4 regions of the Micromonospora sp. NPDC049204 genome follow, and region 1 is predicted to be linked to each of the others. Evidence: riboswitches for the same ligand, from Rfam matches in the RefSeq annotation. Region 1 holds a riboswitch; each other region holds the start of a gene.
What was found. A riboswitch is a leader RNA that binds a small molecule or an ion and turns the genes downstream of it on or off. The one in region 1 is predicted to bind cobalamin.
Positions count from the first base shown of each region.

Region 2: another riboswitch for cobalamin. It lies ahead of AB0A90_RS01190 (ribonucleoside-diphosphate reductase subunit alpha); the one in region 1 lies ahead of AB0A90_RS33875 (acyl-CoA thioesterase).
Region 3: another riboswitch for cobalamin. It lies ahead of cobN (cobaltochelatase subunit CobN); the one in region 1 lies ahead of AB0A90_RS33875 (acyl-CoA thioesterase).
Region 4: another riboswitch for cobalamin. It lies ahead of bluB (5,6-dimethylbenzimidazole synthase); the one in region 1 lies ahead of AB0A90_RS33875 (acyl-CoA thioesterase).

Region 1 is NZ_JBEZDC010000030.1:29,502-34,523, reverse strand. It holds gene AB0A90_RS33880 (zinc-dependent alcohol dehydrogenase family protein) at 7-999, opposite strand; gene AB0A90_RS33875 (acyl-CoA thioesterase) at 1,095-1,607, opposite strand; cobalamin riboswitch at 1,738-1,952, opposite strand; gene AB0A90_RS33870 (copper resistance protein CopC) at 2,083-4,116, shown strand; gene AB0A90_RS33865 (copper chaperone PCu(A)C) at 4,181-4,780, shown strand; gene AB0A90_RS33860 (Dyp-type peroxidase) at 4,777-5,022, shown strand, end outside.
Region 2 is NZ_JBEZDC010000001.1:232,264-237,285, reverse strand. It holds gene AB0A90_RS01195 (L-fuconate dehydratase) at 1-849, opposite strand, end outside; cobalamin riboswitch at 1,414-1,631, shown strand; gene AB0A90_RS01190 (ribonucleoside-diphosphate reductase subunit alpha) at 1,827-4,151, shown strand; gene AB0A90_RS01185 (ribonucleotide-diphosphate reductase subunit beta) at 4,199-5,022, shown strand, end outside.
Region 3 is NZ_JBEZDC010000028.1:42,499-47,520, forward strand. It holds gene cobN (cobaltochelatase subunit CobN) at 1-1,789, opposite strand, end outside; cobalamin riboswitch at 2,120-2,249, opposite strand; gene AB0A90_RS33430 (DUF5919 domain-containing protein) at 2,530-2,790, shown strand; gene AB0A90_RS33435 (inositol monophosphatase family protein) at 2,787-3,626, shown strand; gene AB0A90_RS33440 (hypothetical protein) at 3,843-4,178, opposite strand; gene AB0A90_RS33445 (RNA polymerase sigma factor) at 4,298-4,879, shown strand; gene AB0A90_RS33450 (hypothetical protein) at 4,872-5,022, shown strand, end outside.
Region 4 is NZ_JBEZDC010000007.1:156,382-161,403, reverse strand. It holds gene AB0A90_RS15940 (CU044_5270 family protein) at 1-315, opposite strand, end outside; gene AB0A90_RS15935 (sigma-70 family RNA polymerase sigma factor) at 334-903, opposite strand; gene AB0A90_RS15930 (bifunctional 5,10-methylenetetrahydrofolate dehydrogenase/5,10-methenyltetrahydrofolate cyclohydrolase) at 1,123-2,022, shown strand; gene AB0A90_RS15925 (alpha/beta hydrolase) at 2,343-3,044, shown strand; cobalamin riboswitch at 3,140-3,340, shown strand; gene bluB (5,6-dimethylbenzimidazole synthase) at 3,369-3,995, shown strand; gene AB0A90_RS15915 (vitamin B12-dependent ribonucleotide reductase) at 4,051-5,022, opposite strand, start outside.

The sequences.
Region 1 (5,022 bases):
CGCATCTCAACCGGCGACGTCCACGACAACCTTGCCGTTCGCGGTGCCGCTGGCGACCAGGCGGTGGGCGTCCGTGACCGTGTCGAGCGTGAACGTGCGTGGATCCAGTCGCGGGCGCAACATGCCGGCGTCGGCCAGCGCCGCGACCTCGCGCAGAATGTCGCCCTGGTGTTCGCGGCCCTGCCCGGTCAGCAGCGGCAGCAGAGTGAACACCCCGGAATAGGTCGCTCCCCGGAACGACAGCGGGGCGAGCGAGTGCGACCCCCAGCCCAACGCGCTGACCACGTGGCCGTGATAGGTGCGCACCGCCGCGAACGACGCGTCGAGGGTCGCGCCGCCCACGTTGTCGGCGATGATGTCGAACCCGGCACCGTCGGTGTACCTCTGCACGTACTCCTCGACGCTTGTCGAGGTGTAGTCGATCGCTACCGCGCCCAGGCTCTCGATCAGAGACATGCTCGCCGGCCCGCCCGTGGCGTACGCCGCGGCGCCGCGCGCCTGGGCGAGTTGGACGCTCACGTAACCGACGCCACCGGCGCCGCCGTGCACCAGCACCTTCTGGCCGGCCCGGACCCCGGCCCGGTCGACAAGCCCCTCCCAGGAGGTGATCGCCGCCAGGGGTAACGCGGCGGCCTCCCGCATGGAGAGGGTGTTCGGCTTGCGGGCCAGGAGTCGGGTGTCCACGGCGGCGTACTCGGCAAGCGAACCCTGGAGGTCGCCCACGCCCCCGCACAGCCCGTACACCTCGTCTCCCGGCGCGAGGTCGGTCACCTCCGCACCGACCGCCGCGACGACGCCGGCGAGGTCCAGGCCGAGCACCGCGGGGAGCTGGATGCGTGCGTGCGCGGCCTTTCCCGCCTGGATCTTCGTGTCGAGCGGGTTGACCCCGCTGGCGACGATCCGCACCAGCGCCTGCCCGCGCTCGGGGCTGGGTTGGTCGATCTCCTCGATCGTCAGCGGAACGTCGAACTCCCGCAGCACCGCAGCGCGCATCGCCATCCACACTCTCCGTGATCGGGGCCTCTCGTGGACGCTATCCGACCGGATCGGCGGTGGGGCGGGTTCTCGGACCGGCCACCGTCACAACGGGCGCGTCAGGCGTCGTCGGCGCCGTCGAGCAACGCGCGTCGCAGCGCCAGCCGGTGCTCCCGGCGGATCTCCGCCTCCCGGTACCGTCGCCGGTCCCCGTCGGTCTCCGGCAGCAGCGGCGGCACCGTACGAGGCTGACCGTCGTCGTCGATGGCGACCATGACCAGGTGGGCGGTGGCCACGTCGGTGGGCGGCACCGCCCGGTCCCACCGGTCGGCGGTCACCTTGACGGCGACCTCCATCGAGCTGCGGCCGGCCCAGGTGATCCGGGCATCGACGTGTACGACGTCACCGACCCGCACCGCGCGGAGGAACGCCGTCTCGTCGATGGCAGCGGTCACCGCCGGCCCGTCGGAGTGCCGGGCGGCGACCACACCGGCGACGGAGTCGATGAGGTTGAGGATCCGGCCGCCGCGCACCGTACCCATCAGGTTGGTGTGGTGCTGGTCCATGATCTGCGACAGGGTCAGGTGCGACGCCGACGGCGCTCGGCCGGCGATCGTGGTGGTGTCGTGCACAGCGGTAGTCCGTCCCTCGGGAAACCACACCGCCGGGTCGCGGACACGCGCTGACGAGGACCTGGCCGTGCGCCACACGCACGGCCCGTCACCCGCTCAGCCCACCCGCGAGGCCGACGGCAGCGCACACGGTTGTGTACGCGGCGCCGGCAGGTCTTCGGACTCGCGGGCCTGACCGGTCGCGCCGGTCCCCTACTGGCCGTCGCTTCCCAGGCCGTTGGCCCAGTGCTGATGACGGCGGTCGTTCCCACTCACCGCTGCGGGGCAGCCCCGGATTTCCACCGGGTTCCCTCTTGCGACGCCCAGCCGGTCACGACGGGGCGAACCAGCGCCGTCGGCAGCATAGCTGGCCAGGGAATGTGTCCACCCGGGGCGTCCCGCTGCGACGGCCCGCGACCTCGTCGTCAACTTTTGTCGTCGGAGGAAGAAGATCGCCACCTCTTGAAAAAAGTCTCGCGAGGGTGAGGATATCCAGATGCGTCGTCTCCCCCAGACTTGCGGGCGGGTGGTCTCGGGCCTCCTCGCGTTCCTCCTCGCCTCGGCGGTCGCCCTGCTCGCGTCCGCCCAACCCGCCGCGGCTCACGGGACCCTCGCCGAGTCCACACCGGCGGGCGGCTCCACCGTGCGCGAGCCGTTCACGGCGGTGCGGCTCTACTTCACCGAGAAGGCCGCCGCCAACGCGTTCTTCACGGTCACCGCCCCGGACGGCACCCGGGTCGACGACGGCTGGTCGCAGGGGGAGCCGAAGCCGCTGGAGAAGCCGGTACGGGAGTACTTCCTGGTCAACGGGCAGTTCGAGCCACGGGAGTACACGACGGGGTTCCCCGCGGTGGTGACCGTCGCCCACCTGCCCGCCAAGGGCCAGTATTCGGTGAGCTACCTGTCGGTCGCCTCGGACGGCGACACCGTGCGGGGCACCCTGACCTTCCGCTACGACGGGCGGGTGGCCGCGGCGCCGAAGGGGTGGAGCCCGCCGTCGACCCAACCGGACCCGGCGCTGGTGGCCGCCACCGAGCAGCACAACACGTCCGGGCAGGCCTCGGCGGTGCCGACCACCGCGGACGATCCGTCCAACCCGCCGGCTGCGGCGGCTCCGTCGACCGGGTCCACCGAGGAGAGCGGCTTCGGAACGGTGGCCTTGGCCGGCTGGGCGGTGGTGGTCGCGGCGGCCGGGGCGGTGGCCGCGTACATCTTCTGGCGTCGCCGATCGGCTTCCACCCGCAGACCCACCGGCCGGGGCCGCACCTCGCCGGCGACCTCCGGTCGACGCGGCGGTGGTGCCCGTCCCACGAACAAGGCCGGCACTGGCCCGGCCACCGGCGGCAAGACCATCGGCGGTGGCAAGGCCGACGGTCGCAGGCCCGTCGTCGCGCCGGCTCCGGGCGACAAGCGGCGGCCCACCACCGTGCCGGCGGCACGCAAGGGCAACGCGGTCGTCACGGCCCGCACGGGCGTCGCGGTCGATCCGACGCCGACCGATCAAACCGTCGCCGGTACGGACGGCGAGCCCACGGTCGAGCCCGGAGCACGGCCCGACACGGATCTCGCCGCCGCAGCGCCCGGATCCCGGCTGAGCAACACCCACCTTGCCCTGCTCGTCGGCGGGCTGGTGATCGCTCTGCTGGCCGGGTTCGGTCTGGCCCGCATCGGGACCGGCGACGGGAACCCGGCGGACCGCAGCGCCCGGCAGCCCGCGGGCGGTCCGCCCGCCCCGGGCCAGGAGGGCGCCGCGAACGACGGGCACCAACACCCGGCGGGCACCGGGCCGCACACGCATCGCGGTGACGGCGCGACGGGCGAGACGCTGGCGACCGGGACGACGGTCAGCGCCGGCGGCTACACCCTGCAACCACTGGAGCGGTCCCAACCGCCCGGGGTACGCGCGGACTACCGGTTCCGCATCGTCGGGACCGACCGGCAACCGGCGACCCGCTTCGCGGTCGTCCACGACAAGCCGTTGCACCTGATCGTGGTCGGCCGCGACCTGTCCGGCTATCAGCACCTGCACCCGACGATGGCGGCCGACGGCACCTGGAGCGTCCCCCTGACACTGGCCCGGCCCGGCGGCTACCGCGTCTACGCCGACTTCTCCGTCACCGCGACCAACGACACGCAGATTCCGCTCGTGTTGGGCGTCGACCACACCGTGCCCGGCGCGCACACCCCGACCGCGTTGCCGCCAGTGCAGGCCCAGGCGAAGGCCGGGCCGTACGCGGTGTCGATGACCGGAACCCCGACGGTGGGGGTGACGGCGCCGATGCACTTCAAGGTCAGCGCCGACCCGACCGTGCCCGTGCAGTTGGAGCCGTACCTGGGCGCGTACGGGCACCTGGTCGTCGTCCGCGAGGGCGACCTCGGGTACGTGCACGTCCACCCCGAGCCGGAGCTGGTCGACGGGTCGGTCAAGTTCTGGCTGACCGCCCCGAGTTCGGGCCGGTACCGGGCGTTCTTCGACTTCCAGGTCGCCGGCAAGGTGCACACCGCCGAGTTCACGATCAACGTGCCCTGAGCCGGAACTTTCTCCCCGCTGCGGCCGACCATCCAGCCAGCAGCGATCATCGGAGGAAGAACACATGCGCAGCACCAACCCGTTCGGTTCACGCCACTTGGCCACCGTCCTCGCCGCCGCCATCCTGGCGGTGGGCGCCGCGGGTTGCGGCTCGTCCGACTCTCCGTCGGCAGCGCAGCCCGCGCCGTCCGCGTCGGTCTCGGCCAACCCGGACGCCGGTGTGCTCGGCATTCGTGACCCGTGGGTCAAGGCGGCCGACAAGGGGATGACGGCGGCCTTCGGGACCCTGGTCAACGACGGTGACAGCGATGTCACGCTGACCAGCGCCACGACCGAGGTGTCGCCCATGGAGCTGCACGAGATGGCCATGAAGGACGGCAAGATGGTCATGCGGCAGAAGCAGGGCGGCATCGTGATCAAGTCCAAGGGCACGCACGCGTTGGAGCCCGGTGGCGATCACCTGATGCTGATGGACCTCACCAAGCCGGTCCAGGCCGGAGACGAGCTGACAGTCACCCTGACCTTCGCCGACGGCCGGACCCAGCAGTTCCGCGCGGTGGCCAAGCCGTTCACCGGCGCGCAGGAGAGCTACGCCCCCGGGCACGGCGAGCCCATGCCCGGCACGAGCGCTACGCCGGGGATGAGCATGAGCCCGGCGTCGTGACCGAGACGTCACCCGTCCGGCCGGTGAGCAGGCGTGGCCTGCTCACCGGCGGGGCTCTCGCCGTCGGCGGTGCCGTGGCCGGCGGGACCGCGATCGCCGTGACCCGTGCCGGGCAGACCGGACCACCGCCGGCGACCATCGCCGACACGACGCTGGCGGCGAGCGTGGGCGGCCTGGTCGAGCCGTTTCACGGCGCCCGGCAGGCCGGGGTCGCCACCGAACCGCAGGCGCACGCGGCATTC
Region 2 (5,022 bases), on a different contig from region 1:
GGGGCTGGTCGGCTCCTCGATCCACAGTGGCTCGAACTGCGCCAGGGCCTTGACCCACTCGATGGCCTGACCGACGTCCCACACCTGGTTGGCGTCGATCATCAGGTTGCGGTCCGGACCGAGGATCTCCCGGGCGATGCCGCACCGGCGGATGTCGTCGTCGAGGTTGGCGCCCACCTTCAGCTTGACGTAGCCGTAGCCGGTGTCCACCGCCTCCTGGCACAGCCGGCGCAGCTTGTCGTCGCCGTAGCCGAGCCAGCCTGCCGAGGTGGTGTAGGCGGGGTAGCCGGTCCGGTCGAGCTCGGCGAGACGGGCCGCCTTCGTGCTCTCCTTGGCCCGCAGGATGGCCAGCGCCTCGTCCCGGGTCAGCGCGTCGGACAGGTAGCGCAGGTCCGCGATGTCGACGAGCTGCTCGGGGGACATGTCGACGAGCAGCCGCCACAGCGGCTTGTCGGCGACCCGGGCGACCAGATCCCACGACGCGTTGAGGACGGCGGCCAGCGACAGGTGCACGACACCCTTCTCTGGGCCGAGCCAGCGTAGTTGCGAGTCGGAGGTGAGCAGACGGTAGACCGCGCCCATGTCCGCCGCCATCGTCGCGACGTCCACGCCGACGAGGCGCTGTGCCTGATGGACGGCCGCCGCGACGACGATGTCGTTGCCCCGGCCGATGGTGAAGGTCAGGCCGTGGCCCGCGAGTGGCGCACCGCTGCTGTCGACGCCGTCGGTGTGCAGGACGACGTAGGCCGCCGAGTAGTCGCCGTCCTTGTTCATGGCGTCGGAGCCGTCAGCGGTCAGGGAGGTGGGGAAGCGGACGTCCTCGACAGTGACGGCGGTGATCTGCGGCATGCGCTCCTCGCCCGGTTAGGCTAAAGATCAGATGATCTCTGGGAGTATACGGAGGGTCGATCCGACGCGTCAACGACGTCGATCCGTCGGGTATCGAAGACATCCAATGTTTCTTCGTGCTGGAGATTCGTCGGTGCGCGGTCCCCGTGATCGCCGTACCCGATCCGCGAGCCCTTAATGCGGTGGTGCCGACATTCGCCGCGCTGGTAGGCACCTTCGACGGGCGGCACCTCGTCGTCGGCCCGGGCACTGCTGCGGCACCGCCGGCCCGATGGGGACGGTGGTGCGAGATATGAGGAGTGGTTCAGAAGATTAGATGTCCACTCCGGATAACTACATTGACGCCTAAGTATAGGTAGGGATCCTTACATCTAAAGACTTAATACATCACACCTTTCCGAATGTCGACACCTGCTCGTGTGCCGCGCGCCGCGCGGGTGTCGGTCCACCGCGCCCCGGCGCGACTCGGCCTGGTCGGCGTGGCCGGTGATGACCGTCACGGAGGTCGCCGTCGACACGCCCGAGACCGACATGTGGGGTGTGACAACCGCAGCGTCCCTATATATGGTGTCGAACGCAGCTGGTTCGGCCGCTCATCCGGAGTGGTCGAGGCAAGAGGGAACCCGGTGGAAATCCGGGACTGTCCCGCAGCGGTGAGTGGGAACGACAGCCGTCAGAAGCACTGGGCCACGAAGCGGTCTGGGAAGCGACGGCCAGTAGGAGACCGGCCAACCCGGTCGTGCCCACGAGTCCGAAGACCTGCCAGCGCGCCGCGTACCCGCACCCGGGTGGGCGGCGGTCCGAGGCCGCGTGGGACGGCCGACGCCACCTGACCCACGCCGTGCCGGCGTGGCGTCCGTTGGTGTCCGTCTCCACGCGTTCGAGGGGCCATCAGGTCTCGAACTCGCGAGGAGTGAGTGGTGACAGTCACCGAGGCAGTCCCGGTCAGCGGCGACGCGGCCGTCCGGCGCACGCCGATGCAGGTGCGCAAGCGCAACGGCACCACCGAGTCCGTGGACGTCAACAAGATCGTCCGTGCGGTCGAGCGGTGGGCCGACGACCTGGCCGACGTCGACCCGATGCGGGTCGCCACCCGCACGATCAGCGGCCTGTACGACGGCGCGACGACGGCCGAGATGGACCGGCTCTCCATCCAGACCGCCGCCGAGATGATCGGTGAGGAACCGCAGTACTCGCGCCTCGCCGCCCGGCTGCTGTCCGGCTACGTCGACAAGGAGGTGCGTCGACAGGGCGTCACCTCGTTCAGCGCGGCGATCCGGATCGGCCACGCCGAGGGCCTGGTCGGCGACGACACCGCCGCGTTCGTCGCCGCCCACGCCCCGATGCTCGACCACGCTGTCGATCCCGACGGCGACCGACGATTCGAGTACTTCGGCCTGCGCACGGTGTACGACAGGTACCTGCTGCGTCACCCCACCAGCCGGCTGGTGCTGGAGACCCCGCAGTACTGGCTGCTCCGGGTGGCCTGCGGGCTGTCCCAGACGCCGGACGAGGCGGTCGGCTTCTACCGGCTGATGTCCAGCCTGGCCTATCTGCCCAGCTCGCCGACACTGTTCAACTCCGGCACCCGACACACCCAGATGTCCTCCTGCTATCTGGTCGACTCTCCGCGCGACGAGTTGGACTCCATCTACCAGCGGTACGCCCAGGTCGCCAACCTGTCCAAGTTCGCCGGCGGCATCGGCATCGCGTACTCCCGGGTCCGGTCCAGGGGTGCACTGATCCGCGGCACCAACGGGCAGTCCAACGGGATCGTGCCGTGGCTGCGCACACTGGACGCGAGCGTCGCCGCGGTCAACCAGGGCGGCCGGCGCAAGGGCGCGGCCTGCGTCTATCTGGAACCGTGGCACCCGGACATCGAGGAGTTCCTACAACTGCGGGACAACACCGGCGAGGACGCCCGCCGCACCCACAACCTCAACCTGGCCAACTGGATCCCGGACGAGTTCATGCGCCGGGTCGAGGCCGACGAGATGTGGTCACTGTTCGACCCGCACGAGGTACCCGAGCTGCCCGACCTGTGGGGGGAGCGGTTCGACGCCGCGTACCGGCAGGCCGAGGCGCAGGGCCGCCACGTGCGGCAGGTCCCGGCGCGGGAGCTGTACGGCAGGATGATGCGCACCCTCGCCCAGACCGGCAACGGGTGGATGACCTTCAAGGACGCCGCGAACCGACTGTGCAACCAGACCGCCGAGGACGGCAACGTGGTGCACCTGTCCAACCTGTGCACCGAGATCATCGAGGTGTCCAGCGACGCCGAGACCGCCGTGTGCAACCTCGGCTCGGTGAACCTCGCCGCGCACCTCAGCGACGGCGGCATCGACTGGGAGCGGCTGCGCGCCACCGTCCGTACCGCCGTGACCTTCCTGGACCGGGTCATCGACATCAACTACTACCCGACCGAGCAGGCGGCGGCGAGCAACCCCCGCTGGCGGCCGGTGGGGCTCGGGCTGATGGGCCTTCAGGACGTCTTCTTCGCGCTGCGGCTGCCGTTCGACTCGCCGGCCGCTCGGGAGCTGTCCACCCGGATCAGCGAGGAGTTGTACCTGACCGCGCTGGAGACCTCCGCCGACCTGGCGCGTCGCTTCGGCGCGCACCCGGCGTACCCGCAGACCCGGGCCGCGCGGGGCCAGCTCCAACCGGACCTGTGGGGTGTCGAGGGTACGCAGACCGCGCGCTGGGACGCGCTGCGCCAGCGGGTTGCGACGGACGGGCTGCGCAACTCGCTGCTCGTGGCGGTCGCGCCGACCGCGACCATCGCCTCGATCGCCGGGTGCTACGAGTGCATCGAGCCGCAGGTGTCCAACCTGTTCAAGCGCGAGACCCTGTCGGGGGAGTTCCTCCAGGTCAACACCGCTCTGGTCCGCGAGTTGAAGGCCCGCGGTCTGTGGACCGAGCGGATCCGCTCGGCGATCAAGCGGGCGGAGGGGTCGGTGCAGGACATCGCCGAGCTGCCGGCCGGCGTCCGGGAGTTGTTCCGCACCGCCTGGGAACTGCCGCAGCGGGCGCTGATCGACCTGGCCGCCGCCCGTGCCCCGTTCATCGACCAGTCCCAGTCGCTGAACCTGTTCCTGGCCGCGCCGACCATCGGCAAGCTCTCCTCGATGTACCTGTACGCCTGGAAGGCCGGGCTGAAGTCCACGTACTACCTGCGCTCGCGGCCCGCCACCCGGATCCAACAGGCCACCGTCAGTGCTGTCGCACCCGTCGCCGTCGCCGTCGACGCGGAGGCGCTGGCCTGCTCGCTGGAGAACCCCGAGTCGTGCGAGGCCTGCCAGTGACCGCCCGCACCGCCGACGCCAACACCACCGACACGAGGACCACGCACATGCTGCTCGACCCCGGGATGGACCTCACCCTCCGCCCGATGCGTTACCCGCACTTCTTCGACAGGTTCCGCGACGCCATCCGCAACACCTGGACGGTCGAGGAGGTCGACCTGCACGCCGACCTCGCCGACCTGGACAAGCTGTCGCCGGCCGAGCGGCACCTGGTCAGCCGTCTGGTGGCGTTCTTCGCCACCGGCGACACGATCGTCGCCAACAACCTGGTGCTCAACCTCTACCAGCACGTCAACAGCCCCGAGGGTCGCCTCTACCTGTCCCGGCAGCTGTTCGAGGAGGCCGTGCACGTCCAGTTCTACCTCAACCTGCTCGACACGTACGTGCCCGACGAGACCGAGCGCTTCGAGGCCTTCGCCGCCATCGAGAACATCCCCTCGATCCGTCGCAAGGCCGAGTTCTGCTTCCGCTGGATCGACTCCCTGAACGACCTGCGGGAGCTGCGGACCCGGGACGACCGCCGGACGTTCCTGCTCAACCTGATCTGCTTCGCCGCGTGCATCGAGGGGCTGTTCTTCTACGGCGCCTTCGCGTACGTCTACTTCCTGCGCTCCCGTGGCCTGCTGCACGGTCTGGCCTCGGGCACCAACTGGGTGTTCCGCGACGAGTCGATGCACATGGCGTTCGCGTTCGACGTCGTCGACACCGTCCGCGCCGAGGAACCCGACCTGTTCGACGACGACCTCGCCGACCAGGTGCGGCAGATGCTCGTCGAGGCCGTCGAGTGCGAGGTGCAGTTCGCCGAGGACCTGGTGGGCCACGGCGTGCCCGGCCTGACGTTGGCCGACATGCGGGAGTATCTCCAGCACGT
Region 3 (5,022 bases), on a different contig from region 1:
GCACGGTGGCGTACTCGTCGAGCAGTTGTTCCAGTTTGGCCAGGTCGCCGTAGGTTTCGGCGCGGGCCATCGGCGGCACCAGGTGGTCGATGACCACGGCGTGCGCGCGACGTTTGGCCTGGGTGCCCTCGCCGGGGTCGTTGACGATGAACGGGTAGACCAGCGGCAGGTCACCGAGGACCGCGTCGGGGGCGCAGTCGGCGGCCAGGCCGAGGCCCTTGCCGGGCAGCCACTCCAGGGTGCCGTGTTTGCCCAGGTGCACCACGGCGTCCGCGCCGAAGCCGCCGTCGGCGACCGGGGCGGCCAGCCAGCGGTACGCGGCCAGGTAGTGGTGACTCGGCGGCAGGTCCGGGTCGTGGTAGATGGCGATCGGGTTCTCCCCGAAGCCGCGCGGCGGTTGGATCAGCAGCACCACGTTGCCGAAGCGCAGCCCGGCGAGCACGATGTCCCCGCCCTCGGTGTAGAGCTGGCCGGGCGGCTCACCCCAGTGTTCCCGCATCCGTTCCCGCAGCTCGGACGGCACCTGGTCGAACCACCGCCGGTAGGTCTGCCCCGGTATCCGCGCCTCGGCGGCGGCCAGCTGCTCCGGGGTCAGCCACTCCACGTCGTGACCACCGGCGGCGATCAGCGCGTGGATCAGAGCGTCGCCGTCGTCGGGCACCGGCGCGTCGCCCAGGTGGTAGCCGGCCTCGGCGAACGCGGCCAGCAGTCGGACCGCCGAGACCGGGGTGTCCAGCCCGACGGCGTTGCCGACCCGGGAGTGCTTGGTGGGGTACGAGCTGAGCACCACGGCGACTCGCTTGTCGGCGTTGGGGACGTACCGCAGCCGGGCGTGGCGCACGGCGATCCCGGCGACCCGGGCGGCCCGGTCGGCGTCGGCCGCGTAGACCGAGAGGCCGTCGGCGTCGATCTGCTTGAACGAGAACGGCACGCTGACGATCCGGCCGTCGAACTCGGGGATGGCCACCTGCATCGCCGCGTCCAACGGGGACAGCCCCGCGTCGCTGCCGGCCCACTGCTCGCGGGTGCTGGTCAGGCAGAGCGCCTGGATGATCGGCACGTCCAGGGCGGCCAGGGCGCCGACGTCCCAGGCGTCCTCGTCGCCGCCCCCGGAGGCGTCCGCGGCGACCGCGCCACCGGCGGCCAGCACGGTGACCAGCAGCGCGTCGCAGCGGGCGAACAGCCCGAGCGGTCCCGCGCCGGTGGTCAGCCCTCGCAGCGAGCCGCAGAAGATCGGCAACGGGTTGCCGCCGGCGTTGTGGACCGCGTCCGCGAGGACGTCGACGAATTCGGTGTTGCCGGCGAGGGCGTGCGCCCGGTAGAAGACGATCCCCACGGTGGGCCGCAGCGGGTCGGTCGGGTGTTCGCCGTGCACGCCGTACGCGGGGGTGGGCGCGGGCGGGGCGAACCCCTCGCCGGTGAGCAGCACCGTGTCGGAGAGGAACCGGGCGAGCTGCCCCAGGTTGTCCGGCCCACCCTCGACGAGGTACGCCAACGCCTGGGTGACGACCCCGGACGGCACTGTGGAGATGGCCATCAGCTCCGCGTCGGGCAGCGCCTCGCCGCCGAGCACGACCGTCGGCACACCGGTGGCGAGCACCGCGGCGAGGCCGTCCGGCCACGCCTGCCGACCGCCGAGCAGGCGTACGACGACGAGGTCGACCCCGTCGAGCAGGGCGGGCACCTCGTCGGCGGCGACCCGCGCGGGGTTGGCGAGCCGGTAGTCGGCGCCGCTGGCGCGGGCGGCCAGCAGGTCGGTGTCGGCGGTGGAGAGCAGCAGGATGCGCACGGCGGGCTCCGGAGAGTGACGCCCTGGCCGCTACGGAGGCGACCTGGACGAAGCGGGTGGGTGCGGCGTCAGCCGGTACGACGGCTCGGCCGGGCTCAGCGACGCGGACGTCGGGGCCGGTCAGCGCCGGACGCCCAGGTCAGCGGTACCGGAAGCCAGCGGTCTGGCGCACGCCGCGACGGCCGGGCCGGGACGTGCGGGGCCGGCCGGTTGTGGGCGCGGTGCAGTGCCCGCCAAACGGCTCATGACGATGATCGTCAATGGATGAGACGCTGTGCGTCATCGGGTCCTCCTCGGGTGTCCACGCCCTGGGGTACATCCCGACGGCCGAAGTATCCTGGCTTCCGGATCGACGCTCTCCCCCGGCCTTCCAACCGCAGACACACGGTCGTGACTCACGAGGGGGGATCGCTCCCCGGTGACAGTGGCGGGACCGCGTCGGAATCGCACCGACTTCCTTCACTGCCGTCAGGCCGCGAATGCTGCCACACCCCTCCGCCGCCGGTCAACGCCGGCCCTGGCACCGCCCGGCCGCGCTCATCACATTGACCTGGGAAAATATAGGTGCGCGGGGTTGCCTGACCACGAGACGGCGAGCTGATTGGCCGGTGGCGGAGTGATCCCGCAGAGGGAGCCGAGTGTCTGTGTGACTCCCTCTGGAGCTGATGTCGTAGACGATTCAGCACCCACGGGGTCAGCCCTGGGTTACTCGTGCTCGAAGCGGCGCGGCCGGCGAGTCAGTGACAGCCAGCCGAGAAAACGGGCGTGCACTCCCCGCAGGTGTCCGAGACCACCTGGCCATCGGCGTCTACGACGAGTCCATTCGCGCCAACGTGCTTCTGATCGATGACCGACTCTGCGTCGTCCAGCACTACCTACCGCGGATGCGGGGCGTCGACTGCCCGACGATGGTCATCGAACGCGACACGAGTCCCTCCGGCCTCTACCCGATATTCGACGAGATGTTCACCTCACTCTGGGAGCGCAGCCGCCAGCTATGACTGACCACGCCCGCCTCCTCCCCCTCGCACAGGAGGCCGTCGACCTGGCACACGACCTGATGCGGACGCTCCAGCCCGGCGCGCTGACCTTCAAGGGTGACCGTGACATGGCGTCCGAGGTGGACTACGCCATCGAGCGAGCGGTCCGCGAGCATCTGGCCGCCACGGCGCCGGACATCGGTTTCCTCGGCGAGGAGTATGGCGGCAGCGGCGACACCGGCGCACTGACCTGGGCACTCGACCCCGTCGACGGCACCGTCAACTTCGTCCACGGCTCACCCCTGTGCGCGATCTCCCTCGGCCTCCTGCACGGCACAGACGCCGTCCTCGGCGTCATCGACCTGCCGTTCCTCGGCACCCGCTACCACGCCGTTCAGGGGCACGGCGCCTATGCCGACAACCGACGCATCTGCGCCAGCCAGGTCACCGATCTCCGGGACGCCGTCGTCGCCATCGGCGACTACGCGGTCGGTGCCGACGCCAGCCGGAAGAACGCCGAGAGACTCGCCATCACCGAGCAGCTCACCCGGCACGTCCAACGGATCCGCATGCACGGTTCGGCCGCGATCGACCTCGCCTGGTTGGCGCAGGGCAGGATCGACGCGTTCATCATGCTCAACAACAAGCCCTGGGACACCGTCGCGGGCGTCGTGATCGCCCGAGAGGCCGGTGCGCTCGTCGTCGACGTCGACGGCACGCCCCACAGCGCACACGCTGTCGCCACGATCGGCGGCAACGATCTGCTCCTACCGCCCGTCCTCACGCTCGTTCAGCGATCACTCGCATGTGCGGAAGGCATGACTGGTCTTCCGCCTCACCCAGCGGATCCCCATTGATCACCTGCCGGTGATCACGCCACCGCTCACACGACGAGAGTGCACGGGCAACAACGGCTCCAACGTCGGGACACCACCTGGTCGCAGTCCCGCCTTGTCGATCATGGGGTTGTGGTGGGCGACAAAGCAGCCTTTCGTGGCCAAACTAGGCACCACACCTCCATGATCGACCCCGATATCGGGTCGCTCGGCAGCATGATTCGTGGACGTTTCGCCTCAGCGGGCGTGGCGTTCCGGGTGGGCGCGGCTCCAGGTCCGCATCCGTTCCGGGTAGCCGGTGCGGCCCGCCTCGTACAGCGGCACCGCGTGCTTGCGGGCGATGGACCCGGCCGCGCGGGGGGTGCCGGTACGGCGGCGGATCCACTCCCCGTCGTGGGCGATCGCCACCACCGTGGTGTCCGTCGCGGTGGTCTCCGGCTCCAGGTAGAACTCCACCCCGCGCCGGCTCGTGACGAACGCCTCCAGCGCGGCGAGGTCGTCCCGGGTCGCCTCCCGGTCCAGCTTCGTCGGGGTCGCCTCGGCGCCCCGTGACCGGCGACTGAACCAGCTCATGCCCCACCCCTTCCCTCGACGCCCCTCCAGTGCAGCACCGAATCCTGGCAATACGCTGCACGCCGGGTGGGAGACAGCTGATCCGACGGGGGTGGAACCCGCCACGCGTGGGCGGTGTCATGAGTGTGACCCGAACGGAGGTTCCCCTGGACGACGAGGCGCTCGTCACCCGCGCTCGCTCCGGTGACCTGGAGGCGTACGACCTCCTGGTCGCCCGGCACACCGCGTCCGCGTACCGGACGGCGTCGCTGCTCGGGGCGGGCTCGGACTCCGAGGACGTCATCCAGGAGGCGTTCGTGAAGGCGTACCGCAAGTTGTCCCGTTATCGGGGCGAGTCGTCCTTCCGGTCCTGGTTGCTCGCGATCGTCGCCAACGAGACCCGCAACCTGCACCGGTCGCGCGGCCGCCGCGACGGCCTCGTCCTGCGTGCCGCGGCGGCGGATCCGACGGCGGAGATCGCCGAGGACGGCGCGGTGGGCGCGGTCCTCGCCGGGGAGCGCCGCGCCGCGCTGGTGCGGGCCCTGCGGCAACTGCCGGTACGCGACCGCGAGGTGATCGTCTGCCGGTTCTTCCTCGACCTCAGCGAGGAGGAGACGGTGGCGGCACTGGGTTGGGCCCGGGGCACGGTGAAGTCGCGCACGTCCCGGGCCCTGGCGAAGCTTCGCGGCCTGCTCGACCGGGAGGAGGTCCGGCATGGGTGACCTCGAACGGGAACTGCGGGACCTGTCCGCCTGGCTGGAGACGCCCGAGCCGCCCGACGTGCGCGCCCAGGTTCGCGGACGGCTGCACCGGCCGGTGCGGCGGTGGCGTCCGCTCGCCGCGGCGGCGCTGGCCGCCCTGCTGC
Region 4 (5,022 bases), on a different contig from region 1:
GACGTACTGATCGGGTCGGGCGGTCAGCTCGGGCTGCTGCCGGGCGGCGTCGGCCGCCATCCGGAAGATCTCCGACGCGGTTGCCGTGGGCGGCGGCTTGTCGCCCACCCCCATGGCCTGGACCGCCAGCGCACCGGCGGTCAGGACGACGGCCAGCCCGAACGCTCCGGCCAGGCGCCAACCGCGCGGGAACCGGGTACGGAAGCCGGCGGCACGGGTCGCCGAAGCCACCTCGGCCCGCCGGGCGACGTGGGCGCTCAGATCTCTGAGGAGCTGCTCCTCGAAACCCTCGGTCGACTGTTCGATCTTGTTCATGGCGTCAGCTCCGTCTGCTCAGGCGAGGGTGGTGGCCGGGCGGGCGAGCACGGCCTGGACGACGCGACGGGCACGGTGCAGGCGGACCCGGGCAGCGACCGGGGACATCCCGACCACGGTCGCCGCCTCCGCGACACTGAGGCCGTCCACGGCGACGAGTTCGACAAGCGTTCGGGTGCCCTCGGGCAGCTCGCTCAGCGCCCGACAGGTGTGGCGGGCCGCCGACTCGGCGTCGATCCGCTCCTCGATGCGGGCGATGTCATCGGGGCCGAGGTCCCGTCGTCCGGCCAGTCGGCCGGTCACCCGCAGCCGTTGGGCCGCCCGACGCCGTTCGTCGCCGATGACGTTGCGGGCCACCCCGTACAGCCAAGCGACCTGGCTCCCCCGGTCCGGCCGGTAGCCGTCCGCGGACTCGATCACCGCCAGGAACACGTCGGCGGTCAGGTCGGCGGCGAGGTGCGGGTCGTCGACCCGCCGCGCCACGAACCGGCCCACCGCCTCCAGGTGCCGCCGGTAGAAGACCTCGAAGGCCACCGGATCGGCCCCGATGCCGGAGATGTCACCTCCCGCTTCGCTGGGCTCACGCACAGGCTGTCCCCTCTCGTCACTCACACCTCTTCTTCGTAAGCCGGACCGCTGGTGTTACCAAACCCCCCGCCCGAGGCGGCACGGGCCGGTCAGCTGGGCAGTCGCCCCGTTGATGCGGCATGATCGAAGCACCGGCGACTGGCGGCACGGGGATGGTGAAACCATCGGGGAGCCTCTCGCGGGCGTCGACCGCCTGGGCGCCTGCGTGGAGAATCCGTCATGACCACGACCAGTGGATCCGCGCAGCACCACACCCCGTCTGGCACGGCTCGGCTCCTGCCGGGCGCACCCGTCGCCGAAGCCGTCCTGGCCGAGACCGCCGCCGCTGCCGCAGCACTCCGCAGCCGCGGGATCACACCGAGCCTCGCCACCATCCTCGTCGGCGACGACGACGCCAGCGCCGGCTACATCGCCATCAAGCAGCGCCAGGCCGCCGCGCTCGGGTTCGCCTCCCCGCACGTGCATCTGCCCGCCACCGCCACCCAGGCCGAACTGCACCAGGCCATTGCCCGCTTCAACAGCGATCCCGCCGTGCACGGACTGCTCGTGCAGTACCCCGTGCCGGGGCATCTGGACTACGACGCGGCGCTGCTGACGATCGACCCGGACAAGGACGTCGACGGCATGCACCCGCTGAACATGGGGCGTCTCGCCGTCGGCCTGCCCGGCCCGCTGCCGTGCACCCCCGCCGGCATCGAAGCCCTCCTGGCGTACCACGAGATCCCCGTCGCCGGTCGTGAGGTCGTCATCCTCGGTCGCGGCGCCACCCTTGGCCGCCCCCTGGCGATGCTGCTCGCCCAGAAGCGTCCGACCGCCAACGCCGCCGTCACCGTCGTCCACACCGGCGTGCCCGACTGGGACCGCTACACCCGCCGCGCCGACATCCTCGTCGCCGCCGCGGGCGTACCCCGGATCGTTCGGCCCGAGCACGTCAAGCCCGGCGCCGTCGTCATCGGCGCCGGCGTCCGCTACGAAGGACGGCGCCTCCTACCGGACGTGGACGAAGCGTGCGCCGAGGTCGCCGGCGCCATCACGCCCCGGGTGGGCGGCGTCGGTCCGACCACCGTCGCGATGCTGTTCCGCAACGCGGTACGCGCGGCCGAGCGCGCGAGCGAGTAGCCCGGCAGGTGCGTCGGGGGAATTGCGGACAACCGCACCGCCACGGGCGCGAGTTTGCTATCCAGCGGCGCTCAGCAAGCAATACGGGAATGAGCTTGGATTCGGCCCGAGCCAGGCAACGTGTTGTTGATCACGAGCACACCGCCGCCGATCGGGCTTGTGGCTCGGCTCATAGTCATCCGCGCCTTGCTACCCAAAAGTAGCGGCATATATTTCCGCTGTCCTCGGTCGAGATGGGGCGCTCCGGTGATGCACGACGGCGTGGTCGACGACGAACTCCAGATCCGATCATTTGAATACATGCGGGCAGGAACATCATCTTGAACAGCATTCCGTCGCTTCTTCTCGTGCACGGTGCCTGGCACGGGCCCTGGGTCTGGCAGTCGCTCATCGAGCAGTTTCCGGATATCGACATCCACACCGTCGCGCTACCCAGTAGCGGCAACGACCCCGCTGCCCTCGGTGACCTCTACGACGACGCTGCCGTGGTCAAAGCCGCCGTCGCCGCCATCGACGGACCGGTCGTGGTCGTCGCCCACTCCTACGGTGGCGCACCAGTCACGGAGGCGCTCGCTGCCGCGGACAACGTACGCCGAATCGTTTATCTCGCCGCTTTCCAGCCGGATGTCGGCGATTCGCTCTTCTCCACCGCCGGCGGCGTTGCTCCGCCGTGGTGGGAGGTTCACGAGCGGACGGACCTGAAGGGCAGGGGTCACATCGAACCGTCGCAGCCCCGAGAGGTCTTCTACAGCGACGTCGATCCGGAAATCGCGGAACAGGCCGTTGCACGACTCGGGCTCCAGTCCTGGGCCTCGACGCAGCAGCCGCTGACCGAGGCCGCGTGGCGCACCATTCCCAGCACCTACCTCATTTGTGCGGCCGACAACGCTCTTCCGCCCTTCGCGCAGGAGCTCATGGCCAAGCGGGCCGAGCGGGTGTTGCGCATGAACTCCTCGCACTCGCCGTTCCTTTCTCAGCCCGCCGAGCTGGCCGCGCTGATCCGGGCGGAACTTTCCGCCTGACGCAGACGGCGCGGGTAGCGGCCGTCGCCCGGCCGGACATGCGACCGGGCGACGGACCGCCACCCCGCAGGCAGGGGCGGCCGCTATGCTGCGCGGTGGCACAAACGTTGCGAGGTGCCCCGCGCGAGTGGGGAGAATCGGGAAGCCGGTGTGAGTCCGGCACGGGCCCGCCGCGGTGACCGGGGAGCTGCCACCCACGCGTACCAGACGCAGCCACTGGCCCTGAGGGGCTGGGAAGGCGGGTGACCAGCGGAGATCCGGGAGTCCGAAGACCGGCCTCGCGTCATCGCCCCGTCAGGGGCGCGAGCGCAGCGGGAGCCTGCCTTGAACAACGGACTCTACGAGACCATCCACCGCCGTCGGGACGTACGTGCCCAGTTCACCGGGGCGCCGATCCCCGCGGATACGTTGGATCGGATCCTCACGGCGGCGCACGCCGCGCCGAGCGTCGGCCTCTCCCAGCCCTGGGACTTCATCCTGGTCCGCGATCCTGAGCTGCGGCAGCAGTTCCACCGGCACGTGGAGCGGGAGCGGGACACCTTCGCGGCCACTCTCGACGGTGCGGCGGCGGAACGCTTCGCCCGGATAAAGATCGATGGCGTACGAGAGTCGACGTTGTCGGTCGTGGTCACGTACGACCCGGAGCGGGGTGGGCCGGCCGTGCTCGGCCGTCACGCGATCGCCGACGCCGGCCTCTACTCGGTCTGTCTGGCGATCCAGAACCTGTGGCTGGCCGCAACCGCCGAGCAGCTCGGGGTCGGCTGGGTCTCGTTCTACCGGGAGTCGTTCCTGCGCGACCTGCTCGGCATCCCGGCCACCGTCCGCCCGGTGGCGTGGCTCTGCCTCGGCCCGGTCACCCATCTGGAGGAGACGCCGGACCTGGAGCGGCACGGCTGGCGTCAGCGACGTCCGCTGTCGTCGGTGATCCACCAGGATCGTTGGTCCGAGTGACCCGCACACAAACGAGCCCCGGGCGCGCGAACGCCCGGGGCTCGTCGCTGACGTGTCAGCTGCAGCCGCTGGTGGAGCCGCAGCCCTCGCAGACGTAGCAGCTACCGGCGGGGCGCATCTTCGTACCGCAGGTGAAGCAGAGCGGCGCGTCGGCGGCCTTGCCGATCACGGCCTCCAGCAGTTCGGTGCTGGAACCCACGCTCGGAGCCGGCTTGGCGGCGGCCACGTCGGCCATCTCCTGGGCCGGCTGGGCGACGGCCTCCGACTTGGCCGGGGCCTCCACCGGAGCCGAGGACGCCATCGCGGTGAGCTCCGCGCCGGTGACGGCGGCGGCCTCCGCGTCGGCCTCGGCCCGCAACTGGGCGGCCCGCTCCGAGGCGGTGAAGATGCCCAGCTCGGCGCGGCGCTCGTAGGGCAGGAAGTCCAGCGCCAGGCGACGGAAGATGTAGTCCATCACCGAGGCGGCCATCCGCACGTCCGGGTCGTCGGTCATGCCGGCCGGCTCGAAGCGCATGTTGGTGAACTTGCTGACGAACGTCTCCAGCGGCACGCCGTACTGCAGGCCGATGCTGATGGCCACCGAGAAGGCGTCCATCACGCCGGCCAGGGTCGAGCCCTGCTTGGACATCTTCAGGAAGACCTCGCCGAGGCCGTCGTCCGGGTAGGACGACGCGGTGAGGTAGCCCTCGGCGCCACCGACGGAGAAGCTGACCGTCTCGGACGGGCGCTTCTTCGGCAGGCGCTTACGCACCGGCCGGTACTCGATGACCTTCTCCACGGCGGCCGGCGCGGCCTCGACCGCGGCCGGCTCGGTGGCCTTGTTGGACTTGGCCACCGAGAGCGGCTGACCGACCTTGCAGTTGTCCCGGTAGATCGCCAGCGCCTTGAGGCCGAGCTTCCAGCCCTCGAAGTAGATCTTCTCGACGTCCTCGACGGTGGCCGCCTCCGGCATGTTGACCGTCTTGGAGATGGCGCCGGAGACGAACGGCTGGATGGCCGCCATCATCCGCACGTGACCCATCGGGGC